4 regions of the Streptomyces sp. RPA4-2 genome follow, and region 2 is predicted to be linked to each of the others. Evidence: riboswitches for the same ligand, from Rfam matches in the RefSeq annotation. Region 2 holds a riboswitch; each other region holds the start of a gene.
What was found. A riboswitch is a leader RNA that binds a small molecule or an ion and turns the genes downstream of it on or off. The one in region 2 is predicted to bind thiamine pyrophosphate.
Positions count from the first base shown of each region.

Region 1: another riboswitch for thiamine pyrophosphate. It lies ahead of HEP85_RS28460 (thiamine ABC transporter substrate binding subunit); the one in region 2 lies ahead of HEP85_RS33425 (cytosine permease).
Region 3: another riboswitch for thiamine pyrophosphate. It lies ahead of thiO (glycine oxidase ThiO); the one in region 2 lies ahead of HEP85_RS33425 (cytosine permease).
Region 4: another riboswitch for thiamine pyrophosphate. It lies ahead of thiC (phosphomethylpyrimidine synthase ThiC); the one in region 2 lies ahead of HEP85_RS33425 (cytosine permease).

Region 1 is NZ_CP050975.2:6,471,517-6,478,919, forward strand. It holds gene HEP85_RS28445 (S8 family serine peptidase) at 1-1,142, shown strand, start outside; gene HEP85_RS28450 (helix-turn-helix domain-containing protein) at 1,280-2,281, shown strand; gene rlmN (23S rRNA (adenine(2503)-C(2))-methyltransferase RlmN) at 2,444-3,550, shown strand; TPP riboswitch at 3,590-3,708, shown strand; gene HEP85_RS28460 (thiamine ABC transporter substrate binding subunit) at 3,786-4,880, shown strand; gene HEP85_RS28465 (iron ABC transporter permease) at 4,856-6,535, shown strand; gene HEP85_RS28470 (ABC transporter ATP-binding protein) at 6,535-7,403, shown strand, end outside.
Region 2 is NZ_CP050975.2:7,637,678-7,645,080, reverse strand. It holds gene HEP85_RS33435 (ArgE/DapE family deacylase) at 1-256, shown strand, start outside; gene thiD (bifunctional hydroxymethylpyrimidine kinase/phosphomethylpyrimidine kinase) at 309-1,121, opposite strand; gene HEP85_RS33425 (cytosine permease) at 1,213-2,607, opposite strand; TPP riboswitch at 2,597-2,691, opposite strand; gene HEP85_RS33420 (maleylacetate reductase) at 2,796-3,875, opposite strand; partial or broken gene HEP85_RS33415 (6-chlorohydroxyquinol-1,2-dioxygenase) at 3,881-4,015, opposite strand; gene HEP85_RS33410 (alanine racemase) at 4,216-5,436, opposite strand; gene HEP85_RS33405 (SH3 domain-containing protein) at 6,490-6,816, opposite strand; gene HEP85_RS33400 (FAD/NAD(P)-binding oxidoreductase) at 7,042-7,403, opposite strand, start outside.
Region 3 is NZ_CP050975.2:2,706,009-2,713,411, forward strand. It holds gene thiE (thiamine phosphate synthase) at 1-342, opposite strand, end outside; gene HEP85_RS11605 (Rv2175c family DNA-binding protein) at 438-803, opposite strand; gene HEP85_RS11610 (NAD(P)/FAD-dependent oxidoreductase) at 1,121-2,353, opposite strand; TPP riboswitch at 2,650-2,761, shown strand; gene thiO (glycine oxidase ThiO) at 2,759-3,937, shown strand; gene thiS (sulfur carrier protein ThiS) at 3,934-4,134, shown strand; gene HEP85_RS11625 (thiazole synthase) at 4,138-4,932, shown strand; gene pknB (Stk1 family PASTA domain-containing Ser/Thr kinase) at 5,239-7,185, shown strand; gene HEP85_RS11635 (deoxyribonuclease IV) at 7,285-7,403, shown strand, end outside.
Region 4 is NZ_CP050975.2:4,689,297-4,696,699, forward strand. It holds gene HEP85_RS20425 (hypothetical protein) at 1-89, shown strand, start outside; gene HEP85_RS20430 (VWA domain-containing protein) at 205-1,677, opposite strand; gene thiC (phosphomethylpyrimidine synthase ThiC) at 1,833-3,662, opposite strand; TPP riboswitch at 3,655-3,811, opposite strand; gene HEP85_RS20440 (YibE/F family protein) at 3,883-5,469, shown strand; gene HEP85_RS20445 (SsgA family sporulation/cell division regulator) at 5,553-5,990, opposite strand; gene HEP85_RS20450 (IclR family transcriptional regulator) at 6,091-6,888, opposite strand; gene HEP85_RS20455 (DUF5326 family protein) at 7,230-7,403, opposite strand, start outside.

The DNA.
Region 1 (7,403 bases), 1.2 Mb from region 2:
ACGTCGGCGAATCGGCCATCCCGGTCGCCACGGTGCACCGCGACGCGGGCAGGACCCTCATCGCGATGGCCAAGGCCGGCAAGGTGAAGCTGACGGCCAAGCAGACCGAGTACACGCCGTTCGTCTACGACCTGACCCGGGACTACCCCGGCCGGGTGCCGGACCGTGCCCTGGTCTACAAGCCGACCCAGCGGGACCTCGCCCGGATCGATGCCCGCTACTACTCGGCCACGGACGGCGGGTCGGCGGAAGGCTACCGGTCCGACTTCACCCTCAGCCCGTCGTTCAACCTCCCCGAGACCGAGTGGCACCCGGGCACCCGAACCGAATGGGTGACCCCGGGCCAGGACTGGCGGGAGTTCCACACACAGGGCGTCGACGGAGCTCTGCCGTGGACGATGGTGTCGGGCGACAACACGTATGCCAAGGGCAGCACCACCCGTCTGGACTGGTTCGCTCCGGCGACCCGGCCGGCCCAGAGCGAGTCCTTCGGCGTGTACAACTCCCGCTGGCAGAACTACATGACCTGGAACGTGCAGGCGTGGGCCTCCGCCAGCGAGACCATGCGGCTGGGCGGCTACCTGCCGTGGGGTGAGACGCCGTCCCACCTGCGGGTCTTCCAGGGCGACACGCTCATCCACGACAATCCGGTCAGCGGAGACATGCAGTGGGTGGAGGTGCCGGCGGGCAACCTGCCCTACCGCGCTGTCCTCGACGCCGAGCGGCCCGGCGACGTCTTCCGGCTGTCGACGCGCACCCACACCGAGTGGACGTTCCTGTCCGACACCGTCGACTCGGACTTCTTCGAGCCGTTCTCGGTGCTGAACCTGAACTACAAGCTGGAGTCGGACCTGCACGGTGACGTGAAGTCCCATGCGACCCAGCGGATCGCGCTCAAGCCGGTGTCGATGGGCCTCGGCACCGTGCCGGGCAAGGTCACCACGGTGAAGCTGGACGTCTCGTACGACGACGGTGCCACCTGGCAGAAGGTGACCCTGTCCCAGGGCGCCGACGGCTACTGGAAGGGCTCGTTCAGGACGGCGAAGAAGCCCGGCGGCTTCCTCTCGGTCCGCGCGAGCGCCGGGACGGACCGCGGGTTCAGTGTCAAGAACGAAATCATCCGGGCGTACGGCCTGCGATGAACCGCGCTGAAGGGCCCCGGGGAGTCACCTCCCCGGGGCCCTTCCCGTCACACCCGCTCCCAGCAGGCACTATTCAGTGTCTGCCGCCATGGCGCATACTCTCCCCGCTGCGGCAAGTGGAAGAAGGTCGGTCGCCGATGCTGGACGTTCTGGGCCTCGAACCCGATGACGAGCGCGTCTACCGGACGCTGGTCGGCCAGCCGAACTCCACCGCGACGCTGCTGTCGGATCTGCTCGCCGTACCGCGGGCCCACGTCGACAAGACCTTGTCCCGCCTGGTCGAGTGGGGACTGGTGATCGGGTCGGCGGACGAGCGGTTCACCGCCGCGCCGCCGGCTATGGCGTTCGGTGCTCTCATCGCCCAGCGCCGAGAGGGGCTGCGGATGGCCGAGCAGGCACTGGTGACCCTCGCCGAGGAACACCGGGCGGCGATGACCGGGAACAGCATCAACGATCTGATCGAAGTCGTCACGGGCCGCGACGCCATCCGCCATCGCTTCCTCCAGGTGCAGCAGGCGGCCCGCACGCAGGTCCGCAGCTTCATCACCGCGCCGTTCCTCGCCGTCCCGCCCGACGAGAACACGGCCGAACCCATGGCCATCGGCCGCGGCGTGCACTTCCGCGCGGTACTGGACCGGGCCGTGCTGGCAGAGCCGGGCATCATCACCGACGCGATCGATTCACTGCGCAACGGCGTGCAACTGCGGGTCACCGACCAACTGCCGATGAAACTCGTGCTGGCCGACGCCGACCTCGGCCTGGTGCCGCTCGCGGTCACACCGGCCGGAGAGCCCGGCGCCGTACTGCTGCACCGCAGCGGCCTGTTGGACGCGTTGGACGCGTTGTTCGAGACGGTTTGGCGCACCGCCCACCCGCTCGAGCTGTCGGCTACCGGCACAGAAGCCGAAACCACCGTGGCGCTCGGCGCGGAAGATCCGACCGACCTCGACCGGAGGATCCTCGCGCTCCTGCTGGCCGGCCTGACCGATCAGACGACCGCTGCACAGCTGGGCCTGTCACAGCGCACGCTGCACCGACGCCTGCGCCACCTCATGGACATGGCCGGGGTCCGTACCCGGATGCAGCTCGGCGGTCACGCCGTCCGACACGGCTGGGCAGCGCCACCTGTGCCGAACTAGCAGGCGTCAGGAGGGTCCGACCGAGGACCGCGCCGGGCCGTCTCTGGGCGGTACCCGGGCCGTGCGAGGGCGACCGAAGCCGACAGGCGGTGCCCAGGGGTGACCGTCCCCACCCCGCTGCGGCCTGGGACGGTCGAGTTGATCTGCGACACTGGAAGGGTTATGCCGAAGCCCGGAGAACTCACATTCGTCGCCCCCCGCGGAGCCAAGAAGCCGCCGCGGCACCTTGCCGATCTCACGCCCGCCGAGCGTAAAGAGGCGGTTGCCGCGATCGGGGAGAAGCCGTTTCGCGCCAAGCAGCTCTCGCAGCACTACTTCGCGCGGTACGCGCACGACCCCGCGGAGTGGACGGACATCCCGGCCGCCGCGCGAGGCAAGCTCCAGGAAGCGCTGCTTCCCGAGCTGATGACCGTCGTGCGGCATCTGTCGACCGACCAGGACACCACGCGCAAGACCCTGTGGCGGCTCTTCGACGGCACGCTCGTCGAGTCCGTGCTGATGCGCTACCCGGACCGGGTGACCATGTGCATCAGCTCCCAGGCGGGGTGCGGGATGAACTGCCCGTTCTGCGCCACCGGCCAGGCCGGCCTCGACCGGAACCTGTCGACCGGCGAGATCGTGCACCAGATCGTGGACGGCATGCGGGCGCTGCGGGACGGGGAGATCCCCGGAGGCCCCGCGAGGCTGAGCAACATCGTCTTCATGGGTATGGGCGAGCCGCTGGCCAACTACAAGCGGGTCGTGGGCGCCATCCGCGCGCTCACCGACCCCGAGCCGGACGGCGTCGGACTCTCCCAGCGCGGCATCACCGTGTCGACGGTCGGACTGGTCCCGGCCATCCACCGGCTCTCCGACGAGGGCTTCAAGTGCCGCCTCGCCATCTCCCTGCACGCACCGGACGACGAGCTGCGCGACACCCTCGTCCCCGTGAACACGCGGTGGAAGGTGCGGGAGGTGCTCGACGCGGGCTGGGAGTACGCGGCCAAGTCGGGGCGCCGGCTCTCCATCGAGTACGCCCTCATCCGGGACATCAACGACCAGGCGTGGCGCGGTGACCGGCTCGGGCGGCTGCTCAGGGGCAAGCCCGTGCACGTCAACCTCATCCCGCTGAACCCGACCCCGGGCTCGAAGTGGACCGCCTCGCGGCCCGAGGACGAGAAGGCGTTCGTCGAGGCCATCGCGGCCCACGGCGTGCCGGTCACCGTCCGGGACACCCGGGGCCAGGAGATCGACGGGGCGTGCGGCCAGCTCGCGGCGACCGAGCGGTAGTCTGACCCGGCACGTACATTTTCATATTCCGACATCTTCATATTCCGACAGGGGAGCGCCACAGCGCTGAGAGTGCGGCAGCCGGGGCACCGGTGGGCCGCAGACCCTCTGAACCTCGCCCAGGTCATTCTGGGTAGGAAGTTCGGGCATCACTCAAGCTGTTGCGCCCTGCCCGGGAACCGCCGAGTTCCCGGGCAGGGCCGCGTCTCTTCCTGGTCACCCCAGGAGGAATTCAGTGAGCACCAAAGCGAGCACCAAGAGGCGGACGGCCGCGGCCGTGGTCGTCGCGCTGGGCCTCGTCACGCTGTCCGCGTGCGGCTCGTCCGGCTCCGGCGACAAGGCCGCCGGCTCCCGGACCGTGACCCTCGTCAGCCACGACTCCTTCGCCTACTCCAAGAGCGTGCTGCACGCCTTCGAGCAGGAGTCGGGCTACAAGGTCAGGATCCTCAAGGACGGAGACGCCGGCCAGGCCGTCAACAAGGCCATCCTGACCAAGGACAACCCGCAGGGCGACGTCTTCTTCGGCGTCGACAACACCCTGCTCTCCCGCGCGCTCGACAACGGGCTGTTCCAGCCGTACGAGCCCAAGGGCTCCGACCAGATCGTCCAGCGCTACCGGGTCGACGAGGACAAGCACCGGGTCACGCCCATCGACTCCGGCGACATCTGCGTCAACTACGACAAGGCCTACTTCAGCAAGCACCGGCTGGCGCCGCCCACCTCCTTCGACGACCTGGTCAAGCCCGCGTACAAGAACCTGCTCGTCACCGAGAACGCGTCCACGTCCTCGCCCGGCCTCGGTTTCCTGCTCGGGACCGCCGCGAAGTACGGGGACGCCGGGTGGCAGGGCTACTGGAAGAAGCTCAAGGCCAACGGCGTGAAGGTGGTCGACGGCTGGGAGCAGGCCTACAACGACGAGTTCTCGGGGTCCGCGGGCGGCAAGAAGGCCAAGGCCGACCGGCCGCTGGTCGTCTCGTACGCCTCCTCCCCGCCCGCCGAGGTGATCTACGCCGACCCGAAACCGAAGACCGCGCCGACCGGGGTCGCCGGCGGCACCTGCTTCCGCCAGGTCGAGTACGCGGGGCTGCTGAGCAACGCGAAGAACACGAAGGGCGGCAAGGCGCTCCTCGACTTCCTGATCAGCTTCAGGTTCCAGCAGGACATGCCCCTGAACATGTTCGTGTACCCGGTCCGCGAGACCGCCAAGGTGCCCGAGGTGTTCGTGAAGTTCGGCCCGCAGGCCGAGCACCCGGAGACCCTGGCCCCGGCCGAGATCGCCAAGAACCGTGACCAGTGGGTCAAGTCGTGGACCTCGCTCGTACTGAAGTAGGCGAGGCGGCGCCCAGGAGGCGCGGGAGCGCGACGCGGCTGTGGCTCATGGCCCTGCCGGTCGTGTTCTTCGGCGTCTTCTTCGCCTACCCCGTCGCGGCGATCGTGGCCCGCGGTCTCAAGGCCGACGGGGTCTGGCGGCTCGGACGCATCGGTGAGGTGCTCGGCCGGTCCGACATCCGGCACGTGCTGTGGTTCACCACCTGGCAGGCGCTCGCCTCGACAGCGCTCACACTGCTGATCGCGCTCCCCGGCGCGTATGTCTTCGCGCGCTTCGACTTCCGGGGCAAGCAGGTGCTGCGCGCGGTGGTGACCGTCCCGTTCGTGCTGCCCACCGTCGTCGTCGGTACGGCGTTCCTGGCGCTGATCGGCCGCGGCGGACTGCTGGACGGCCTGTGGGGCGTCCGGCTCGACACCACCGTCTGGGCGATCCTGCTCGCGCACGTCTTCTTCAACTACGCGGTGGTCGTCCGTACGGTCGGCGGGCTCTGGTCGCAGCTCGACCCGCGCCAGGAGGAGGCCGCGCGCATGCTCGGCGCCTCCCGGTTCGCGGCCTGGCGCACGGTGACGCTCCCGGCCCTGAGCCCGGCCGTCGCCGCCGCGGCGCTCATGGTCTTCCTCTTCACCTTCACCTCGTTCGGGGTGGTCCAGATCCTCGGCGGGCCGACCTTCTCCACCCTTGAGGTGGAGATCTACCGGCAGACCTCGGAGATCTTCGACCTCGCGACGGCGGCGGTGCTGACGATCATCCAGTTCGTGGCCGTCGGCGCGATCCTCGCCGTCCACGCGGGGACCGTACGCCGCCGGGAGACCGCCCTGCGTCTGGTGGCCCCGGAGACGACCGCCCGCCGGCCGCGCGGGGCCGGGCAGTGGGCGCTGCTCACGGGAGTGGTCGCGAGCATCGCGGTCCTGCTCGTGCTGCCCCTCGGAGTCCTGGTCCAGCGGTCCCTGGACACCCCCGGGGGCTTCGGATTCGGCTACTACAGGGCGCTGGCCTCCGACGACGGCGGCATCTTCCTGGTGGCCCCGATCGAGGCGATCGGCAACTCGCTGGAGTACGCCCTCGCCGCCACCGCGATCGCCGTGGTCATCGGAGGTCTGGCGGCCGCCGCGCTCACCGGCCGCGCCGGTCGTCTCGTGCGGGGGTTCGACGCACTGCTGATGCTGCCGCTCGGTGTGTCCGCCGTGACCGTCGGTTTCGGGTTCCTGATCGCGCTGGACGAGCCGCCGCTCGACCTCAGGAGCAGCTGGATCCTGGTGCCGCTCGCGCAGGCGCTGGTGGGTGTCCCCTTCGTCGTACGGACGATGCTGCCCGTGCTGCGGGCCGTGGACGGACGGCTGCGGGAGGCGGCGTCGGTGCTCGGGGCCTCACCGTGGCGGGTGTGGCGGGAGGTCGACCTGCCGATGGTGCGGAGGGCGCTGCTGATCGCGGCGGGGTTCGCCTTCGCCGTGTCGCTCGGCGAGTTCGGGGCGACGGTCTTCATCGCGCGCCCCGACAACCCGACGCTGCCGGTCGCGGTCGCACGGCTGCTCGGGCGCGCCGGTGACCTCAACTACGGGCAGGCGATGGCACTTTCGACGACCTTGATGGTGGTGTGCGCGGTGGCGCTGCTGCTGTTGGAGCGTATGCGGACCGACCGGACAGGGGAGTTCTGATGGCGAGGCTCGTCACGAAGGCGACGTCTGGGACGACGGGTGCGGGTGCGGGTGCGGGTCCGGGGGCGGCGGCGCCGGAGGTCCTGCTCGGCGTCGAGGCGGCGACCGTACGCTTCGGTGACCGGCCGGTGCTGGACGCCGTCGATCTGGAGGTCGCCGAGCACGAGATCGTGTGCGTGCTCGGACCGAGCGGCAGCGGCAAGTCCACGTTGCTGCGGGCGGTGGCCGGACTGCAGCCGCTCGACGCGGGACGTGTGCTCCTGACCGGCCACGACCAGGCGGGGGTGCCCGCGCACCGCCGGGGCGTCGGGCTGATGTTCCAGGACCACCAGCTCTTCCCGCAGCGCGACGTGGGCGGCAACGTCGCCTTCGGGCTCCGGATGCACGGGGCGTCGAAGGAACAACAGACGCTGCGGGTCGGTGAGTTGCTGGACCTCGTCGGGCTGCCCGGCGCCGCCCCCCGGGCCGTCGCGGCCCTGTCCGGAGGCGAGCAGCAGCGGGTCGCGCTGGCCCGTGCCCTCGCCCCGCGCCCCCGGCTGCTGATGCTCGACGAACCACTCGGCCAGCTCGACCGCTCGCTGCGCGAACGACTGGTCGTCGAACTCCGGCAGCTCTTCGGACAGTTGGGCACGACCGTGCTCGCGGTCACGCACGACCAGGGCGAGGCCTTCGCGCTGGCCGACCGGGTCGTGGTGATGCGTGAGGGGCGGATCGCCCAGTCAGGTACGCCACTTGAGGTCTGGCAGCATCCGGCGGACGAGTTCGTGGCACGCTTCCTCGGCTTCGACAACGTCGTCGACGCGACGGTGACCGGCCGGGTCGCGGACACGCCATGGGGGAAGCTTCCGGTACCGGAGGGCGCGCCAGG
Region 2 (7,403 bases):
GGCCGGCCATCCCCTGCGCGAGACGGTCGGCACCGCGCACGCCGACGTCACGGGCGCGCCCTCGGCCCGGGAGCGCGGCGCCCCCTACGGGAGCGACCTGCGGCTCTACGCCGGGGCGGGCATAGCCACACTCCAGTACGGCCCCGGGGACGTACGCCTGGCCCACGGCCCCGACGAGCACGTGTCCCTCGCGGAGACGGTCGCCGTCGCCCAGGCGCTGGTCCTGGCGACACTGCGCACCGTGGGAACCCGGTAGGACCGGCGCCGGGAGGACGACGGACCCGGTAGGCCCACGGACCCCAGGACGTTCAGCGCCCCGCGCGCATCCGCCAGCCGTGGTCGACCGGTCCGAGTCCGGAACCGAGCGGGAAGCCCGCCGCGATCGCGCCCGTGACGTACTCCTTGGCCCGCCGCACCGCCTCCGGCACCGCCCGCCCGCGCGCCAGTTCCACCGCGATCGCCGAGGCCAGGGTGCAGCCGGTGCCGTGGGTGTGCCGGTTGTCGTGGCGCGGGGCCCGCAACCAGAGCTGTTCGGTGCCGTCGGTCAGCAGGTCGACGGCCTCGCCGGGCAGATGGCCGCCCTTCACCAGGACCCAGCGGGGACCGTAGGACAGCAGCCGTTCCGCGGCCCGGCACATGTCCCGCTCCCCCGTCACTTCGATCCCCGTGAGCTCGGCGGTCTCGTCGAGATTCGGCGTCGCCACCGTCGCGACCGGCAGCAGCGCGGTCCGTACGGCGTCCAGCGCGTCGTCGGCCAGCAGCCGGTCACCGTGCTTGGAGACGCTCACCGGATCCACCACCACGGGCGCGGCGACGTCCGACAGCAGCTCGGCGACGGTCTCGACGAGCAGCGCGGAGCCGAGCATGCCGGTCTTCACCGCCTGCACCCCGATGTCGTCCACCACGCTGCGGTACTGCGCGCGCACCGCCTCGGCCGGAAGTTCCCAGGCTCCCTGCACACCGAGGGAGTTCTGCGCGGTGACCGCGGTCAACACGCTCATCCCGTGCGCCCCGAGCGCCAGCATGGTCTTGAGGTCGGCCTGGATGCCGGCGCCGCCGCCCGAGTCCGATCCGGCGACGGTCAGGACGCGGGGCGGGGCGGCGGGGGTGTTCGAGGACATGGCGGGTTCGCTCCGTACGAGAGGCGAGACGGGTGAGAAGTGGCGGGCGGGGGTGCGGGGCGACCGGGCCCGTGACGGGCGGCGGCCGTGGTCAGCGGCGCAGCCGCAGCGGCGCGTACACCACGAGGGCCGCGAGGAACGCCACCCCGTAGGCGAGATCCGCACCGTGCAGGGCCCGGGCGACCGGACCGACGTACAGGCTGGTGCTCATGAACGGCACCGCCGCGGCGAAGGCGCCGACGAACGCCACCAGCGCGGGCCACCACGGCTGCGGGCGGGCGCTCTCGGCGGACAGATCCACCGGCGCGCCGGCGCGCGCCCTGGCCCGGACGAGCCAGTCGACGGCGACGATCGCGACGAACCCGGGGATCCAGTAGCCGACGAGCAGCAGCACGTTCTGGAACCGGGTCGTGGTGTCGGCGGCGTGCATCCACAGCACGAGCGGAAAGCCGAGTACGGCCGCCAGCGCGGCGGCGGCCGGACGCGGCAGGCGTACGCCCATGGTCTGCAGGGCGAGTGAGCCGCTGTAGTCGTTCATGGCGTTGCTGCTCAGGGCGGCCAGGGCCACGGCGAGCAGCCCGAAGGCGCCGAGGACACCGCCGCCGAGCAGGGTGTCGACGCCGCGGGCGGTCTGGTCGGTGAAGACGGAGGCGCCCCACAGGCCGAGCGCCTGGACGGCCACGAAGGACACGCTGACACCGGCGAGCGTGCACCAGAACATCCGCGGTCGGGACGCCGTACGCGGCAGATAGCGGCTGAAGTCGCTGGCGTAGGGGGCCCAGGACAGCGCCAGGCTGAGGGCGATGGTGCAGGTCAGGACGAAGGCCCCGGCCCGGTCGGCGCCGTGCGCGGAGGCGGTGGCGGCGGGGTGGTCGCCGTTCAGGAGCTTCACCGTCAGCGCGGCGAAGGCGGCGGCGAGGGCGAACGTCATCACGGTCTGGAGCCGGTGGATCACCTCGTACCCGAGGACGCCGAGCGCTCCCTGCGCGCCCATCATGACCAGCACACCCAGCCAGAACGGCCAGCCGCACAACTGCGCCAGCGCGTCCCCGCCGAACAGGCCGATCAGCGCGTCCCAGGCGATCGACGACAGCCACTGCAGCGCACCCGGCACCAGCACGGCCCGTCCGAACGCGAGCCGGGCGAGCGGCAGCTGTCCGGCGCCGGTCTGGCTGCCCCAGGTGCCGAGGTACGCCGTCGGCACCGCGCCCAGCAGGGTGCCCAGCACGACGGCGGTCAGCGCGGTGGCGAAGTCCAGGCCGAGCGCGACGCCGACGGTACCGGTGAAGACGCCGGTCATCGTCAGGTTGGGGGCGAACCACACGGTGAAGAGGCGGCCGGGGCCGCCGTAGCGGTGGTCCTCCGGCACCGGGGCGATGCCGCGCGCCTCGACGCGCAGATCCCCGGGGGCCTCGGGCATCCGCCCGTCGAAGACGCCCTGCGGGCCTCCGACGGCCACTTCACCACGGGCATACGGCAACGACATGAGACATCCCTCCGCCAGTCCTAACTGGTTCAGGTTCGACGGGTGTGATCTCAGCCCACGTGCGGGGCACCCCGTGTCCGGTTCGGCGTCAGGATAGCCCGGCCCGCGCGTACGTCCCAGGCAGGGGGCGCAGGGACCCACGCGAGGGAGCGCGAAGCCCGTGGATCGGCGTCGTTGCGGGCCGGCTCTCAGGAGCCGACGCGCGGCTCCCAGCCCTCGTACGCCGCTGTCAGCAGGCCCAGCACGCCGTGCGCGGTGACCTCGCGGGGGTTCGGGTACGCCTGGCCGGCGGCCTGCGCCGCGGCCACCGCCAAGTCGGCCTCCTCCAGGCCGAGTTCGGCGAGGGTGCTCGGCGCGCCCAGGCCCCTGGCGAGCTCCCGCAGGGCGCGCGGGACGTCGTCCGTGCCGAGCGCCCGGGACAGCGTGGCGATCGCCCGGGGCGCGGCGGACGCGTTGTAGGCGAGGACGTAGGGCAGGACCACCGTGTGCGTCTCGGCGTGCGGGAGGCCGAAGGTGCCGCCGAGGACATGGCACAGCTTGTGGTGCAGGCCCATGGTGGTGGCGCCGAGGCAGGCACCGCACAGCCACGCGCCGTACAGGGCGCGGCTGCGCGCGTCGAGGTCGCCGGGGGCGGCGGCCACGGCCGGCAGGGCGCCCGTCATCGCCCGGACCCCCTCCTCGGCCATGAGCGAGACGAGGGGCGAGGCGTCGGGCGCGTAGAGGGCTTCGACTGCGTGCGCGAGGGCGTTGACGCCGCTGGTCACCGAGAGGGGAACGGGGAGCCCGAGGGTGAGTTCGGGATCGTAGACGACGCTTCGGGGCTGAACGGCGAGGTCGCGTCCGGTGCGTTTGGCGCCGTCCTCGGTCAGACCCCACACCGGGGTCATCTCGGAGCCGGAGTAGGTGGACGGCACGGCGATCAGCGGCAGCCCGGTACGCAGCGCGATCGCCTTGCCGAGGCCGATCGCCGAGCCTCCGCCGACCGCCACGCAGCCGTCGGCCCGTATCTCGCGGGCCACCTCGACGGCTCGGGCGGCGACCTCGGCGGGTACGTGCATCCGGGCCTCGGCGTGCAGCCCCGCGCACTGGCCGCCCAGCGCGTCGGCGACCGCACGGGCGGTGACCTCGCCCCGGCTGCCGCAGACCACCAGCACCCGGTGCAGACCGAGCCGGGCGACCTCGCCGGGGGTCGCGGACACGGCGGCGCCGGGCCGGAAGACGACCCGGCCCGGCCGGGTCTCGTACGAGAAGTCGAGCGGGGTGTCCATGGCGCTCATGCCTGCTCCCGTACGAGGTCGAAGCGGGCGTGCCGGAGGGGGGCCGGGAAGCCGAACTCCCCTGCCAGGGAGGGGTCGTCGGTCTCGGCGACCTCCTGGACCAGGCCCTGCTCCACGGCGGACACGGCGTCGATGACGCCGGCCGTGAAGGCGGCCGTGGAGTCGGCCGTGGAGTCGTTCATGAAGGCGGTCGGGAGGTCTGTCGTGAAGTCGGTCGGTTCGACGGTCATGCCACTCTCCTGGTCCGGCGCACGATCCTGCCAGGCGTGTCCGAGGATGCGCCGCGATGCCCCCGACGGCAACTCCTGGTGTTCCGTCGCACGGTCATCGGTCATCGGGACCGGTCGCCGTCGGCGTCCGCGTCCAGGAAGTGGAAGCCGGGTTCCGGATAGCGCGTGTGGGCCCGGTGCGGGGCGGACGAGGTGTAGGCGCCCGCGAGGGAGAACACCACGCGGTCACCGGCCCGCAGGCCCTGGGCCCGGACGTCACGGACCAGGACGTCCTTCGGCGTGCTCAGCTGGCCGGTGAGGGTGGCACGCTCCCTCCGCACCACGGGACGCGGCCAGGAATACGGCCACGGCTCCACTTCGAGAACGGACCAGGGCTGGTCGTGCCGCCCGGTCACGGGGGTGCGCAGGTGGACGGCGCCGCCACGGATGACGGCGAAGTCCTCGCTGGAGCCGTGCTCGACGTCCAGCACCTCGCTCGCGTACCAGCCGCAGTACGCGGTCAGCGCGCGGCCGGGCTCGATCCGCAGCGTCAGTCCCGGGTGGGCCGTGACGAGCCGGGCGAGGCCCTCGCCGTACGCGTGCCAGTCGAAGCGGCGCTCGGGGCGGTCGTAGTCCACCGCCATACCGCCCCCGATGTCCACCTCGGTGAGCCGAAGACCGTTCCGGGCGGCCAGTTCCAGGGTCCAGGCGACGACGGACTCGGCCAGCGCCAGGTGTTCCTCGGCGTGCACCCCGTTGGCCAAGTGGGCGTGGACGCCTCGCAGTTCGAGGTTCGGATAGCTGCCGTCGGTGAGCAGGCCGACGATCGTGTCGGCCCGCGCCGGATCGAGGCCGGAGGCGGTGGCGGACCCGCCGCCGTCCGCCGTGAGAAGACCGTCGGGCACCGGGAGGTCGAACCGCGGCAGCACCGCCACCCGGCGGTCCGGAGCGTGCCGCTGGGCCAGCCCCGCCAGCATGTACAGCTCGTACTCGCTCTCGACCTGGAAGCGTGTCACGCCCCGCTCCAGCGCGTCCGCCAGCTCCGTCGGGGTCTTCTCCGTGCCGCCGAAGACCCGCGGACGGTCCACGACGGCCTCGGCCATGTGGGCCAGTTCGATGCCGGAGGACACCTTGTAGCCGTCGACGTACGGGCCGAGCTCGGCCAGGACCTCCGGTTCCCCGTTGGCCTGGACCGCGTAGTACAGCTCGACGCGATCGGGCAGGGCGGCTCTGACGGACGCGGCGTGGGCGCGCAGTGCCGCCAAGTCGTATACGTAGGCGGGCAGTTCCGTGGGCGACAGGGAGAGGATGCGGTCGCGCACCGCGCGCGGGGGTGTGATCATTGGGGCACTCCGGGTCGTATGGCGCAAGGTGTCGGCGGCACACGACGGGGGTGGCGAACGGCCGCGCGACATCGCCGACCGGCCGGCACGCGATACGGGGAGCGGGGGCACGCCGGATACGCGGAGCAGAGCCGCGGGCGCCACGGGGAGCGGGACCGCGCGCCCCACGGGGAGCAGGTCCGCGGGCGCCACGGGGCAGCCGGTATCTCTCCCGGGACGCGGGTGCGACGAGCGTGCCGGGTCAGCCGTCCGTGCCAGGTCCGTCGGCCGAGGCGAGGTGTCCGAGAAGGGCCGACCGAGCGTCCGGTCCAGCGGAATGAGCGGGGACCAGGAGAGCACCGCCGCCGCCCTCCGGCAGGCCGACGCCCTCGCTCGCAGGGCTCGCGCCCTGTGGCATCCCACCATCATTCTGATCCGCGACTCCCAACCCGTGGCCCGGATACGATCTCTACCCGGCGAGAGATCCTCAGGCACCTTGAGCCGCTCACGGGCGGGAACCTCCCGGGAGTGTCGCCCCGGCGCACACCACCACCCACGACACCCTCCCATGCCGCGGTTCCACGGGCGCGCGGCCGGTGGTGTTCCGGCGGGGCGCAGCACTTGGGAGCCCTCGCACAGCACGGCGGCGCAGTCGCGTACGTCAATACATGGATACGCCGGATACATCTGATATGTCGGTACATAAATACGTCGGTACCGGCGGGCGCGCAGGCGGCGCGGGGAGGGAGCCGTCCGCGAAGACCGGCAGTCGCTCGGTGGCATGGCGCGGCTGACCCGCGGGAGAGGTCCGCGCCGATCACTGTCGGGCCCACGGGGGCGAGCGCGAACGCGTGGGCGCCGGGGTCACGGCGGTGTCCGGGGCCGGCCCGTCACCCGGGCCCGGAAGATCGTGGAGCGTGGTGCGCGCCCGGCGGATGTGGCGGCGGCTCGGATCAGGGCGGGGCAGATCGGACGTGCGGCAGATCGGGGAGGGTCAGGCCGGCGCGAAGGGACAGGACGCGATCCGGCATGACGCGGTGCCCGGCTCCGTCCGGAACCGGGCACCGCGTCAGGTCAGCAGGTGGCCGACGCGGGCAGTCCGCCGTACTGGTCACCCTTGAGATACACGGCACTCACATAGCCCTCGGCCAGCCGCACCCAGACGTCGTTGACATAGCCGTTGTCGCGGATGGTCTCGCCGTGGGTCCAGCACGACGCGCCGCGCGGATCCCCCGCGGTGACGTGCCCGGTGATACCGGTCTGGCTCGACGGGCCGGAGCGGACGTTGACGTTCACGTACGGAGTGACGGCGTACGGCAGTCCCGCCGCCGCGGCCTGCGCCCCGCCGGCGCCGGTCACAAGCAGGGCGGCGGCGAACGCGCCGACACCCGCCGTGGTCAACGCCCTGGTCCTCATCCTCATGGTCTTGCTGCCCTTCCCCGTGGTGGAGTCCCGGTGCTTCCCGGGCGGGACCGCGCGTCCCGCGTGATCCCACAAGGCAACCTTGCAAGTTCGGCGCCGGGCAGGGAACTTCTTTCGACCACGCTCGAAACGTCCCGCCCCCGAGGTCACACCGTCGACGGACACATCGCCCCCGACCCGCCCGGCTCCGGCCGCGCCGGTCCGTCAGGCGCGCCCCTTCAACATGCCGTGCCAGTACAGGGCGGGCAGGCCGTAGCGCTTGAGCAGCCACATGTCGCGGCGCTCCTTGGCCGTGTCGACCAGCGGGATGCTGGGGGCGGGCCGCCGGGCGTAGTCGAACTCGGCGAGCAGCACCCGGTCGCGGGCGGTGACGAGCGGACAGGAGGTGTAGCCGTCGTAGCGGCGCCGGTCACCCCGCTCCCCCTTCATCGCGGCCAGCAGGTTGGCGACCACGACGGGCGCCTGTCTGCGGACGGCGGCGCCGGTCCTGGAGGTGGGCAGGTTCGCGACGTCGCCGAGGGCGAAGACGTCGCGGTGGCGCGGGTGGCGCAGCGTGTACGGGTCGG
Region 3 (7,403 bases), 4.9 Mb from region 2:
CGTGGAACGGCCGATCAGGACTTCGTCGCCGAGGATGGCGCGGGCCGCGGGGACCGGGAGGTCGCCCTGGCCCAGATGGAGTACGTCGGCGCCGACCGCGTGGGCGACGTCCGCCCGGTCGTTGACCGCGAGGAGCTTGCCGTGGCGGGCGCAGGCGTCCGCGAAGACCTGGAGGTGCTCCAGTTCCTCGGCCGCCTCCATGCCCTTGTCGCGCAGCTGCACGATGTCGACGCCACTCGCCAGGACGGCGTCCAGGAACTCGGCGAGGTCGCCCTGGCGCGTGCGCGCGTCCGTGCAGAGGTAGACGCGGGCGTCGGCGAGGCGGGCGGCGTTCTCGGGCATGCGTGGGTCCCCCGTGGTGCTGCGGTGCGTACGGACCACGGCGGCCGGGGTGGCCCGGGGCCGGCCGTGGTCCGTACGCCGGACGTGTTGTCGGATCAGACGGCGAGCGCCTGGGCGCGACGCTTCACCTCCGTGCCGCGATTCTCGCTCAGCGCCTGCGCGGGGGTGCCGGGCAGGGTCGAGTCGGGGGTGAAGAGCCACTCGAGCATCTCTTCGTCGGTGAAGCCGTCGTCCCGCAGGAGCGTCAGGGTGCCGGTGAGGCCCTTGACGACCTTGTCCTCGTCGATGAAAGCGGCGGGGACGTGCAGCGCGCGGTTCTCACCACGGCGTACGGCGATCAGCTGGCCTTCCTTGACCAACTGCCGGACGCGGGTCACCTCGACGCCGAACTGTTCGGCGATGTCGGGGAGGGTGAGCCAGGCGGGGACGAGAGCATCGATCTTTGCGTCAATCTCGGTCACGGGACAAGCCTGCCATCCCGGACTGACACTCGGTACCCGAGCGCCACCCGTCCCGCGTCAGAAGCGCGTGAATCTTGCGGAATTCCGCCGAATTCCGGCGCGGTGGAGCGTGCGCGGGCCACGCGGCGAGCGGGCCCGGCGGGTTTGCTCGCCCGACCGTCCGCCGCCCGGTTGCCTGGCCGCCTGGCCGCCCGGCGGCCATCGGGCGAGCGGCCCGGCGCAATTCCTCGCCCCGGCCGCCCGGCCGCCACCCGGTGAGGGAGCCCACCGGACCGGGTCCGCCCCCAGGCCGCCCGAACGGAGGCCTCGGTGCCCGCCTAGCCCATGGCGTCCTTCAGCGGACGTGACGGATCCGACAGGATCTCCGGGGCCAGCGGCATGCCCGCCTCGATCAGGCGGCGGCCCTGGGCCAGATCGCGGGGGCGGCCCACCGCCAGGAGCGCGACCAGTCGGGAGTCGCGCAGCCAGCAGACCGTCCAGGCGGCGCCCGAGGAGTCGCCGCGCCAGACGGTCGTGTCGGCGGGCGCGTGGTGGCCGACGTACTGGACGAAACGGCCGAACTGCTCGGACCAGAAGTACGGAACCGGGTCGTACGCCACCGGGGCCTCGCCGATGATGTTCGCCGCCACCGTGCGCGGTCCCTGCAGGGCGTTGTCCCAGTGGTGGACGAGAAGGCGCTCCTCGTACCGGCCCGAGGGGAAGGAGGCGCAGTCGCCGACCGCGTAGACGTCCGGCACGGAGGTGCGCAGGTGGCTGTCGGCCACGACCTCGCGGTGGGCTCCGAGCTCGATGCCGGAGCCGGCCAGCCAGGCGGTGGCGGGCCGGGCGCCGATGCCGACTACCACGGCGCCCGCGGGCACCCGGGACCCGTCGTCGAGCACCACGGCACCGGGCTCGACGCGCTCCACGCGCGCGTGGGTGCGCAGCGAGGCCCCGCTGTCCGCGTACCAGGCGGCCATCGGCGCGGCCACCTCGGCGGGAAGCGCCCCGGCCAGCGGCCGGTCGGCGGCCTCGACGACCGTCACCGCGCACCCGGCCTTGCGCGCCGCCGTGGCGAACTCGGCGCCGATCCAGCCCGCCCCGACCACCACGATGTCGTGCTGCCGGGCGAGCACGGGGCGCAGCCGTTCGGCGTCGTCCAGGGTGCGCAGGAGATGGACGCCGGGCATGCCCTCCGCGCCGGGGAGCTGGATCGGTTCCGCGCCGGTCGCCAGGACCAGGAGGTCGTAGGGCACCGGTCCCGTGGCGGTGTCCAGCTCGTGGTCCCCGGGGCGCAGGCCCAGCGCTTCGCAGCCGAGCCTCAGTTCGATGCCCAGTGCCTCGAAGTCGATGTCGAAGGCGGAGTGCTCGGCCTTTCCGAGCAGCACCGCCTTGGACAACGGCGGCCGGTCGTACGGCTGGTGCGGCTCGGCGCCGATCAGTGTCACGCCGCCGGTGAATCCCTGTTCGCGCAGGGCGACCGCGGTCTGCACGCCGGCCATGCCCGCGCCCGCGATGACGACCCGGCGTGCCGTAGGCCCCTGCTTCTGCGCCTGCGTCTGCTCGCTCACCTGATCACCATAGACACCTGACAATCCGTCAGTCAGCGGACGTGCTCGGTGACCTGTTCCACAATGCGACCCGGTGTCGGCGGGTCCGTCCGGCGCGTGCGGCCTGTGCGGGGTGTTCAGGGTGTTCGATCTGCCGGATCTGCCCGATCGGTACCACCACGTTCGTCCCGCCCGCCCGCCCACGGCTCCCCTCCCCGCTCTCCTCCAGCCGCAGCCGGACAAGGCCGTCGGGCGCCTGGGCGATGGACGGAGGCTCCCTTACTGAGGCATACGGCGGCGAGCTAGGGTGGTCGACGTAGAGCACTCGCGGGAGCCCGGACGCACCGGGCTGAGAGGGAGGCTGGCGGCCTCCGACCGTACGAACCTGATCCGGGTCATGCCGGCGAAGGGAGGGGCTGGACGCCCATGTCGCGTACACCGGCGGAGAGGTCCGTCACGTCCGACGTCCTGGTGGTGGGGGGCGGGATCATCGGCCTGGTCACGGCCTGGCGGGCCGCTCAGCGCGGGTTCACCACGACGGTCGTGGACCCGGAACCCGGCGGCGGGGCCGCGCAGGTCGCCGCCGGGATGCTCGCCGCCGTCACCGAACTGCATTACGGCGAGCAGACCCTGCTGGGCCTGAACCTCGCCTCCGCCCGCCGCTATCCGGACTTCGTCGCCGAGCTCACCGAGGCGACGGGCCAGGATCTCGGCTACCGCCGGTGCGGCACGCTGGCCGTCGCCCTGGACTCCGACGACCGCGCCCATCTGCGGGAACTGCATGCCCTGCAGATCCGCTCGGGGCTCGAATCGGAGTGGCTCAGCGGCCGTGAGTGCCGCCGGCTGGAGCCGATGCTCGCGCCCGGTGTCCGTGGTGGTCTGCGCGTCGACGGCGACCATCAGATCGACCCGCGCCGCCTCGCGAAGGGCCTGGTCACGGCGTGCGAGCGAGCCGGAGTGGTGTTCCACCGGACCTGGGCGGAGCGGCTGACGGTGGTCCGGGAGCGGGCCACCGGGGTCGTCACCGCGGGCGGCGACGGGCTGGCGGCGGCGCAGGTGGTACTGGCCGCGGGCAGCCTCAGCGGGAGGCTCGAGGGCGTGCCCGACTTCGTGAGGCCGCCCGTGCGCCCGGTGAAGGGGCAGGTGCTGCGGCTGACCGTGCCGAAGCGGTACGCGCCCTTCCTGAGCCGCACCGTGCGGGCCGTGGTCCGTGGCAGCCACGTCTATCTGGTGCCGCGCGAGAGCGGCGAACTCGTCGTCGGCGCGACCAGCGAGGAGCTGGGCTGGGACACCACGGTGACCGCGGGCGGCGTGTACGAGCTGCTGCGCGACGCCCATGAGCTGGTGCCCGGGATCACCGAACTGCCGCTCACCGAGACCCGGGCCGGACTGCGCCCCGGCTCGCCCGACAACGCTCCGCTGCTCGGCCCGACCGGGCTCGACGGACTGCTGCTGGCCACCGGCCACCACCGCAACGGCGTCCTGCTCACTCCCGTCACCGGGGACGTCATGGCGCACGTCCTCGCCTCGGGGGAGCTCCCCGAGGAAGCGCGTCCCTTCACTCCCCACCGGTTCAGCCCGACACGCACGGAGCAACCCGTATGAACATCCTCGTCAACGGCGAGCGCCGGCTCGTCGCCGCGGGCACCGCCCTCGACACGCTCGTCGCCACCCTCACGGCGGCGCCCTCCGGCGTCGCCGCCGCGCTCAACGAGACCGTCGTCCCGCGCACCCAGTGGTCCGCCACGTCCCTGCGCGAGGGAGACCGTGTCGAAGTCCTCACCGCTGTCCAAGGAGGCTGACCCATGGCCGACGATCCGTTCGTCCTCGGAGGTACGTCCTACTCGTCCCGGCTGATCATGGGTACGGGAGGTGCGCCCAGCCTCACCGTGCTGGAACGGTCGCTCGTGGCGTCCGGGACGGAGCTGACGACGGTCGCGATGCGCCGGGTGGATCCCGCGGCGCACGGCTCCGTCCTGTCCGTGCTCGCCCGGCTCGGCATCCGGGTGCTGCCGAACACCGCGGGCTGCTTCACCGCGGGCGAGGCCGTGCTGACCGCGCGGCTCGCCCGGGAGGCGCTCGGCACCGACCTGGTCAAACTGGAGGTCATCGCCGACGAGCGCACCCTGCTTCCCGACCCGATCGAACTGCTCGACGCCGCGGAGACACTGGTCGACGACGGATTCACGGTGCTGCCGTACACGAACGACGACCCCGTGCTCGCGCGGAAGCTGGAGGACGTCGGGTGCGCGGCGGTCATGCCGCTCGGCTCGCCCATCGGGTCCGGCCTGGGGATCCGCAACCCGCACAACTTCGAGCTGATCGTGGAGCACGCGCGCGTGCCGGTGATCCTCGACGCGGGGGCCGGTACGGCGTCGGACGCGGCGCTGGCGATGGAGCTGGGGTGCGCCGGTGTGATGCTCGCCTCGGCCGTCACCCGTGCGCAGGAACCGGTGCTGATGGCCGAGGGCATGCGGCACGCCGTGGAGGCGGGGCGTCTGGCGCGGCGTGCGGGGCGGATTCCCCGGCGGCACTTCGCCTCGGCGTCCTCGCCCGCGGAGGGCCTGGCGCGGCTGGATCCGGAGCGGCCGGCCTTCTAGGGCCTGCTGCGAAAGTCCCGTCGTCCGCCCGGAGGGCGGGCCTCACGACGCCCTGAACGCCGCTACGGGGGGATCACCGCCTGCCGTCACCGTGGGCCGTCTCGTCACGGGCTCCTCCCGGCGGCCCCGGGGCGGCGGTTTCCGGCCAGGGGGGAGCGGGTGGGGCTCCGGGTGGTGGGGCGCGCCGTCAGCGAAGTGGGCCGCGTCACCTCTTCGGCGCGATGTGCGTCACAGGTCGGCTGCAGTCCCGCCCCGGTACGGGCCACGACAGGAGGGTCGACGGCTACGGCTCGTAGACTCGCCTGCGTGGATACGACCCTTCAGGACCCGCTTGTCGGGCAGCTGCTCGACGGCCGCTATCGCGTCGACGCCCGGATCGCGGTCGGCGGGATGGCCACGGTCTACAGGGCCCTGGACACCCGCCTGGACCGCGTGCTCGCGCTCAAGGTGATGCACCCGACGCTGGCCGCCGACGTCTCGTTCGTCGAACGGTTCATACGGGAGGCCAAGTCGGTGGCCCGGCTCGCGCACCCCAATGTGGTCCAGGTCTTCGACCAGGGGGCGGACGGCTCGTACGTCTATCTGGCCATGGAGTACGTCGCGGGGTGCACCCTGCGCGACGTGCTGCGCGAGCGCGGGGCGCTCCAGCCGCGGGCCGCGCTGGACGTCCTGGAGCCGGTGCTCGCCGCGCTCGGCGCCGCGCACCGTGCCGGGTTCGTGCACCGCGACATGAAGCCGGAGAACGTCCTCATAGGGGACGACGGCCGGGTCAAGGTGGCGGATTTCGGCCTCGTACGGGCCGTGGACACCGTCACCCAGACGACGGGGTCCGTGCTCGGCACGGTGTCGTATCTCGCTCCCGAGCAGATCGAGCACGGCACCGCCGACACCCGCGTCGACGTGTACGCCTGCGGAGTCGTCCTCTACGAGATGCTCACCGGCGGCAAGCCGCACTCGGGTGACTCCCCGGCCCAGGTGATCTACCAGCACCTGCACGCGGACGTGCCGCCGCCGTCGGCCGCCGTGCCGGGCATGCCCTTCGCGCTCGACCAGCTGGTCGCCGCGGCCACCGCCCGCGATCCGGGCCTGCGCCCGCACGACGCGGTGACACTGCTCGGCCAGGTGCTGGAGGCGCGGGCCGGGCTCACCGCCGAGCAGCTCGACGCCGTGCCGCCGCAGGCCGTCACCGCGGGCCACGACAACGCGGAGGACCGTACGAGCGTGATCCCGCGCTCCCTGTCCGTGCCTCGCCTGCTGCCGGTGAACGAGGCCGAGGGGGCCGACGGACTCAACCGGACCAGCCGGTTCGAGCAGACCAGTGTGCTCGCCTCCGAGCCGCCCGCCCCCACACGGCGGCGCGGCTCACGCTCCCGACGTGGAACGATCGTGATCGTCACCGCGATCCTGCTGGCGCTCGGCCTCGGCGCGGGCGTCTGGTACATCAACTCCGGCCAGTTCACCAAGGTCCCGCTGCTGCTGGCGAAGACCGAGACGCAGGCCAGGTCGCGGATCGAGTCGGCCGGGCTCGACGTCGGGCAGGTCAAGCACGCGTACAGCGACACCGTGAAGCGCGGCACCGTGATCAGCAGTGATCCGCACCCGGGCGCGCGGATCCGTGACCACGACTCCGTGTCGCTGACCGTCTCCGACGGCCCGAAGACGGTGCGGGTGCCCGACCTGAACGGCTTCACGCTGTCCAAGGCGAGGGAAGTACTGAAGGACGAAGGGCTCGCCGCGGGCATGATCACCCGGGAGTTCGGCGAGGACGTGCTCAAGGGCTCGGTGATCCGTACGGACCCGGAAGCGGGCACGCGACGGCACGCCGGTTCGGCCATCGCCCTCGTCGTCAGCAAGGGCAGTCCGGTGGACGTCGCGGATGTCACGGGGACGTCCGTCGAGGACGCGAGGGCGGAGCTCGAACAGGCGGGCCTCAAGGTGAGGATCGCCGCCCAGCGGGTCACCTCGGAGTTCGACAAGGGCCAGGTCGCCCGGCAGTCGCCGGACGCGGGCAGCGAGGCCGCCACGGGCGACACCGTCACCCTGACGCTCTCCAAGGGCCCGGAGATGGTCCAGGTGCCGGACGTGGTGGGCGACAGCGTGGACGACGCGACGAAGGCCCTGGAGGACGCGGGGTTCGAGGTCAACGAGGACCGTGGACTGCTCGGGCTCTTCGGGGACCATGTCAAGAACCAGTCGGTGGACGGCGGCAAGACCGCGCCCAAGGGGTCGACGATCACCATCGAGATCCGCTGAGCCGGGCCGGAAGCCACGCAACCGGTCCAGGCGGTCCGCCGAGCGGAACGCGAAGGTCCGCCGGCGGGGTGCGCCGGAGCGCGTGACACCCTGAAGGGTGTGACCAGCAAGCAGCTCCGCAATCCCGTCGGCGGCCATGTCCCCGTGGCCGGCGGCCTCAACTCCGTCGGTCTCGCCTACGCGCGCGAGATGGGCGCGGAGAGCGTCCAGGTCTTCGT
Region 4 (7,403 bases), 2.9 Mb from region 2:
GTGGGCCCGCGGCGGGCCCCCGGCCGAGCTTCTCCAGCCCGGACTTCACGAGCCCTGACTTCGGGGGGCCCGAGCACCAGCCGGAGTGACCCCGGCGGGCCGACACCGGGGGTGGCAGGAGGAACCGGGCCCGCGCTGCCGAAGCGCGGGCCCCGATCGGTGCCCGGCATGCCCGCGTACGGGCCACCGGGGCGGCCGGCGGGATCAGAGGATGCCCTCCCGCCGGGCCGCCGTGATCCAGGAGGGAAACTCGGAGAGCAGCCGGTCGTACAGCTCCGGGTCCGGAAGGCCGCCGATGTCGTCCACGGCGAAGAAGCCGACATTGTCGACGCGTCGGCCCGGCAGGGTGTCGAACCGCTCCAGCACGCCGTAGTTGGACCGGCCCAGGCCCACGAACTGCCAGAAGATCGGCTCGTCCACCGCTTCCCGCAGTTCCCGCTCGATCTCGTTGTTGCGATAGACGCCACCGTCGGAGAAGAACAGCACCAGGGTGGGATCGGCGGCCGGATGCTCCCTGACATACGTACGCACTTCGGCGATCGCCTTCTGCTCCTCGTTCTGGATGCCGACCGTCCGCATGTCCACCTGCCCGGCCAGCAGCCCCTTCCGCGGCTTCTTGCTCCGTCGGAAAAGGCTCAGCTCACCGACCCGGACGTGGAGCTTGAGCCACTCGGGCAACTCGCCGAGGGTCAGATCCGGCAGCCGGGCCGCGTGGGAGGCGAACGTCCACGCCTGCATCGCGCCGTCGTCGTCCAACTGCGCGGCCACGGCGGCCATCCGCTCCACCACATCGGCCACGACGCCCTTCGCGTAGAGGAAGGACATGGACCCGGACGCGTCCAGGATCAGCACCACACGCGCCGTGACACCCTCCGCTCCGTGCTTGCGCAGGCTGACCGCCACCTGCTCCTTGCGCAGGGAGAGCCGCTTGCGCATGTCCACGGGCAGCCGCTCCTCCCCCTTGCTCGAACGCGACGCGGAGGCCGGGGGTACCTGTGGTGCCGGAGGTGCCGGAGGTACTGGGGGTACTGGGGGTACTGGGGGAGTCCGGGGTGCCGGAGGAGCCTGAGGGGTCGGCGGGGCAGGCGCGGCGGCGGGCACACCCACGGGCGGCGTCCCCGGCGCCGAGGCGGGGAGGCCGGGCTCCTCGTCCACGCTGATGCCGAAGTCGGTGGCCAGACCCGCGAGTCCGGACGCGTACCCCTGTCCGATCGCCCGGAACTTCCACTCTCCGCCGCGCCGGTACAACTCGCCGCCGATGAACGCCGTCTCCGTCGTGGCCTCCATCTCGAAGCGCGCGAACTCCCGCCGCGTCCCGGCGTCGAGCAGCCGCAGTGTCAGCCCGGACAGCTGACCGAAGGTGCCGCCGTCGGCCGAGGCGCCCAGCACGACCCGCTCGATCTCCGGTTCCAGCGAGCGCAGGTCCACCTCGACCGTGTCGGTCGTGGCACCGGCGTCCCGCCGCTTCCCCAGGTGGCGTACGGCACCGGAGGCGTGCCGTGGCTGGTTGTAGAAGACGAAGTCCCCGTCGTCCCGGACCCGACCGTCCGCACCGAGCAGCAGGGCCGAGGCGTCCGCGTCCGGCGCGCCGGGACCCCCCGTCCAGCCGAGCACGGCCCGTACGGCCCCGACGGCCACCGGAAGGTTGGCGCCCTTGCTCATGGATGTCGATGTCATGGGCTCAGTCTGCCGACGGAACCCGGCCGTCCGCAGGGGGGAACTCCCGTGACATGCCGGCCCGACGGGTGGTGCCGATTCCTCCGCGGCCTTTCGGGAAGCGGTGCTCAGGGTGCGCCGGACCCTGAGCACCACTTCTCCGGAGCGTCGGTGCGTCAGTCCGCCAACGGCAGGTACACCCGGTTCCCGCTCGCCGCGAACTCCTTCGACTTCTGGAGCATCCCCTCGGCGATCTCCTCGGGCGAAGCCCCCTCGGCCGCGGAACCACCGAACTGCTCCGCGATGCTCTGGCTGATCTTCATGCTGCAGAACTTCGGGCCGCACATGGAGCAGAAATGCGCTGTCTTGGCGGGCTCGGCCGGCAGTGTCTCGTCGTGGAACTCACGTGCCGTGTCGGGGTCGAGGGCCAGGTTGAACTGGTCCTCCCAGCGGAATTCGAAGCGGGCGTCGGACAGCGCGTCGTCCCATTCCTGCGCGCCTGGGTGTCCCTTGGCGAGGTCGGCCGCGTGGGCGGCGATCTTGTAGGTAATGACGCCGGTCTTGACGTCGTCACGGTTGGGCAGGCCCAGGTGCTCCTTGGGCGTGACGTAGCAGAGCATGGCCGTGCCCCACCAGGCGATCATCGCGGCACCGATGCCGGAGGTGATGTGGTCGTACGCCGGCGCGACGTCCGTGGTCAGCGGGCCGAGCGTATAGAACGGAGCTTCATCGCAGATCTCCTGCTGAAGGTCGATGTTCTCCTTGATCTTGTGCATCGGGACATGTCCCGGGCCTTCGATCATCGTCTGTACCTGGAAACGCTTCGCGATCGTGTTGAGTTCCCCGAGCGTCCTCAACTCGGCGAACTGCGCGGCATCGTTGGCGTCCGCGATCGAACCGGGCCGTAGCCCGTCGCCGAGCGAGTACGTGACGTCGTAGGCGGCGAGGATCTCGCAGAGTTCCTCGAAGTTCTCGTAGAGGAACGACTCCCTGTGGTGTGCCAGGCACCAGGCCGCCATGATCGAACCGCCGCGCGAGACGATGCCGGTCTTGCGGTTCGCGGTGAGCGGTACGTACGGCAGCCGCACGCCCGCGTGGACCGTCATGTAGTCCACACCCTGCTCGGCCTGTTCGATGACCGTGTCCTTGTAGATCTCCCAGGTCAGCTCCTCGGCGCGGCCGTCGACCTTCTCCAGTGCCTGGTAGAGGGGCACCGTGCCGATGGGAACGGGGGAGTTGCGCAGGACCCATTCCCGCGTGGTGTGGATGTTGCGGCCGGTGGACAGGTCCATGACCGTGTCGGCGCCCCAGCGGGTCGCCCAGGTCATCTTCTCGACCTCCTCCTCGATCGAGGAGGTCACCGCGGAGTTGCCGATGTTGGCGTTGACCTTCACCAGGAACCGCTTGCCGATGATCATCGGCTCGATCTCCGGGTGGTTGACGTTCGCGGGCAGCACCGCGCGGCCGGCGGCGATCTCCTCGCGGACGACCTCGGGGTCGACGTTCTCGCGGACCGCGACGAACTCCATCTCGGGGGTGATCTCGCCGCGGCGGGCGTACCCGAGCTGGGTGACCGCCTCTCCGGGGCGGCCCCGACGCGGCTGACGCGGCCGGCCCGGGAAGACCGCGTCGAGGTTGCGGAGGCCCCCGCGCGGCGAGGTGTGCTTGATCCCGTCGTCCTCGGGGCGGACCGGACGGCCCGCGTACTCCTCGGTGTCGCCCCTCGCGACGATCCAGTGCTCACGCAACGGAGCGAGTCCCCTGCGTACGTCCGTGTCGACGGTCGGATCGGTGTACGGGCCGGAGGTGTCGTACAGCGTGACGGACTGCCCGTTGGTGAGGTGCACCTGACGGACCGGCACCCGCAGGTCGGGGCGCGAACCCCCGACGTATGCCTTGTGCCACCCGATGGACTGCCCGGTCCCCCTGAGCTCTTCGCCCAGGGACGCGGCCGACGGCTCGTCCGTCTGGCTGGAGGCAGGCGTGCGTACGTCCTTGTTGGTCATGAGACCTACTCCCTACGCCGGCATTACCCGGTAACAGGTTCAGCGGTCGACGCAGCGGCTTCCGTCCGCCGATGTTTCATGTGAAACATCGCTGAGACAGAGGTCAGCGCCCTCTCAGCCCGGTGCTCCGAGCTCCCGCGTGTGCAAAGGTGCTTCCACGCTAGCGTCATGTCTGGCGCGGTGAACAGAGGGCCCTCGCCGTTCTTGCGATGATCGGTCGGTGACCACGATGCAGCAGCCCCCGTTCCCGCCGTCCGAGCCGCGGCGCGGCTCCGGTCCCGGCGACGGCCATGGGCAGGGGCACGGGCACGGACAGGGCTCCGGAAACGGCCGCGGGCACGCCCACGGGCCGGATGGTGGCAACGGGCACGGACCCGGTGCCGGGCACGGACTGGGCGGCGGGCACGGATCGGGCGGCGGGCACGGACCGGGGGAGGGGCGCGGGCACGGACCGGACACCCTTCCCGCGCCGGGGCACTCGCACAGCCACAGTCATGGCCCCGCCGCGCCCGTCTCCAAGCATCTGCGCAAGGTCATCGCGGCCGTGCTGATTCCCTTCGCCGCGGCGGTCGTTGTGGGTCTCGTGGTGCTCTGGCCCGGCGGCGCCCCGTCACACGAACGCACGGGTGTCGGCTTCGACCGGCAGAGCCAGCAGGCCACGGTCACCCAGGTCGTCCAGGTGGACTGCAAGGCGGTGAACGCCTCGGGGGACACCCCGACCGGCGACACCTCCACCGCCGAGGGTTCCTCCGCCCAGCGGCAGGCGACGGGCGAGTGCAAGAAGGCGACGATCCGGGTGGACACCGGTAAGGACAAGGGGCGCACGTTCACGGAGATCGTCCAGCCCGACCAGTCACGGCAGTTGCACCAGGGCGAGAAGGTCGTGGTCGCGTACGAGCCCTCGGCGCCCAAGGATCTGCAGTACTCGGTCACCGACGTGAACCGGAAGTTCCCGATGGCGCTCCTCGCCGGGATCTTCGCACTGGCCGTCGTGGTGGTCGGCCGGATGCGTGGGCTCATGGCGCTGATCGCGTTGGCCGTCAGTTTCCTCATCCTGACGTTCTTCATCCTGCCCGCCATCCTGGAGGGGGCGAATCCGTTGGTCGTGGCGGTGGTCGGGGCGAGCGCCATCATGCTGATCGCGCTCTACATGTGCCACGGCCTGTCGGCCCGTACCTCGGTGGCCGTGCTCGGCACACTGCTCTCGCTGATCCTGATCGGTGTGCTCGGCTCGGTGTTCATCGGCTGGGCCGCCCTGACCGGCAACACCGACGACAACACCGGTCTGATCCACGGCCTGTATCCCTCCATCGACATGAGTGGTCTGCTGCTCGCGGGCGTGATCATCGGTTCGCTCGGTGTGCTCGACGATGTGACGGTGACGCAGACCTCGGCGGTCTGGGAGCTGCACGAGGCCAATCCCACCATGGGCCGGCGCGGCCTGTACCGAGCGGGCATCCGGATCGGCCGCGACCACATCGCGTCGGTCGTCAACACGCTCGTCCTGGCGTACGCGGGAGCCGCGCTGCCGCTGCTGTTGCTCTTCTCGATCGCGCAGAGCAGCGTCGGCGCGGTCGCCAACAGTGAACTGGTCGCCGAGGAGATCGTGCGCACCCTGGTCGGCTCGATCGGCCTGGTCGCCTCGGTCCCGGTCACCACCGCGCTGGCGGCCCTGGTGGTCTCCGCGGACCGCACCGGGACTCCGGGCCTCTCCACGACGGCCACAGGGCCCGTGGCGCCCGTACGGGAGCCCGTGGGGGCCCGGGGACCGGTCCGGGGCGGCAAGGGCCGTCGCCGCAAGCACTGAAGCCACCGCGCGCCCGCCCCGGGTGTGCAGAAGCGTTCCTCCACAGAGTGCGGAAGCGTTCCTCCGCGAAGGCGCGGGAACGTTCAGCCCGCGCTCTGCTCCTCCGCCAGGATGCGGTCCAGCGCCTCGTCGAGATGGGTGTCGAAATCCGCGAGGGAGCGCTCCTGCCCCAGCGGTACGAGCTTGTCGGTGCGATCGAGGAAGGCCACCAGCGGCGCCGCGCCGGACCGGAACAGAGCGTGGTCGCCGCCCACCTGAAGCCGGATCAGTACCTCGCCGAACGCGTCCGGATCGGCGGGCGCGATGTGCACATCGCCGTCGCCGCACGGCCGGCCCACGCCGTCGATCAGCAGCTCCCGCCCGAACGCCCAGGTCACGGGCGCGTCTCCGGGCAAATGGAAGGTCAGCCGCACGGCGTACGGATCACAGGTCTCGTAGCGCAGTTCCACCGGGATGCGGAAGGACAGCTCCTCCGACACGAGGAAGCTCATCATGACCTCTGCCTGTACCGACTCGCGCATCGCCTACCCCGTCGTTTTGCCGTCGACTGGCCAGGAATCGTCCCCCTGACACTGCTGGAATCTTGCTCAACGTACACAAGAGATCACAAGGAGTGAGTTTTCAGATGCTGATAGAGATCGCGAGTGTCCCCAGTAGTCTGCCGATCTCACCTTGCAATTGTCGTGCCGCCGGTAGCAGTCGATCGGCCTGGTGGACAGGGAGGGAAATGGCCATGGTCGCGGCGGTTGCCCCCGCGGTGATGGGCAGTGCGGCACACACCGTGCCCAGCGCGTACTCCTGCCGCTCGGTGACGGGATCCATCCGTCCCGTCCGATCCAGACGCCGCAGCAGGCCGGCGTTGTCGCGCACCGTGTACGGGGTGAGCGACTGCACGGGATAGCGGTCGAGGTGATCCCGGCGAGCCCTCTCGTCGAGCTGCGACAGCAGACACTTGCCGATCGCGTGGGCGTGCCCGGTCTCCCTGAAGTCGGCCCACTCCTCCACCGCCGGATTCCCGGGGGTGTCCGCGACGCACATGACCTCGATCTCACCGTCGCGGTAGACCGCGTAGTACACGGGCGCACCGATCGCGTCGCGCCACCGGGCGAGCGCGTCGCTCACCGTGCTGCGACGTTTCTGCTGGGCTCCGCTGCTGCTCAGCCGCTCGGCGGCCTCGCCGAGGAAGAACAGGCCCTTATCCCGGCACAGGTAGCCCTCGTGAACCAGGGTGCGCAGGAGGTGGTAGGCCGTGGGCAACGCGAGCCCCGCCTCCCGGGCGAGCTGTTTCGCGGGGGCCCCGTGCTCGCGCGCGGCGACGGCCTCCAAGAGCCGCATCGCCCGTTGCACGGAGCCGATCAGGGTTGTCGGGTGAGGTTCCGGGGGCGGGGTCTCCAGCCGATCGGTGCGCGCGGCCGGCAGAGGGGCACAGATCTCCGCGGGTGAGGAACGCGGCTGGGCCGGCGGGACGTAGGACGCGGCGGAGGCACTGGACCGCTGGAGGGGTGGAGTGAGTGATTCTGTGGGTGCGGTGTCAACCGTGGCCAAGGGGCACTCCCGAAGCGCGAGGGGAACCGCCCGTGCGGGGGGACACGGGAGGGGGCTGTGCGCTGCCCGCGGGGAGTCGGCCCCGCGTCGAATTCCGGACTTTAACCGCCTGCCACCGCTCGCAGACGGCCCCGCCGGAAAACTTCCCTCGGGCGAGGGAACCTGAGGTTCCCTTTGCCCACCTGCCCGTTACCCGCGACTCACCCGGTTGTGCGTCACCAGTCGCCGCGGGAGGACGAACTCGACGTGAACTTCCGCACCACGTAGATCAGGCCGCCGACGAGCGCGACGAAGACCAGCGCCTTGAAGAGCAGGCCGATCACCACGGTGAGCACGCTGACTATCACCGTGCCGAAGACGACCAGGGCGATGACCGGCACCGCGATCCA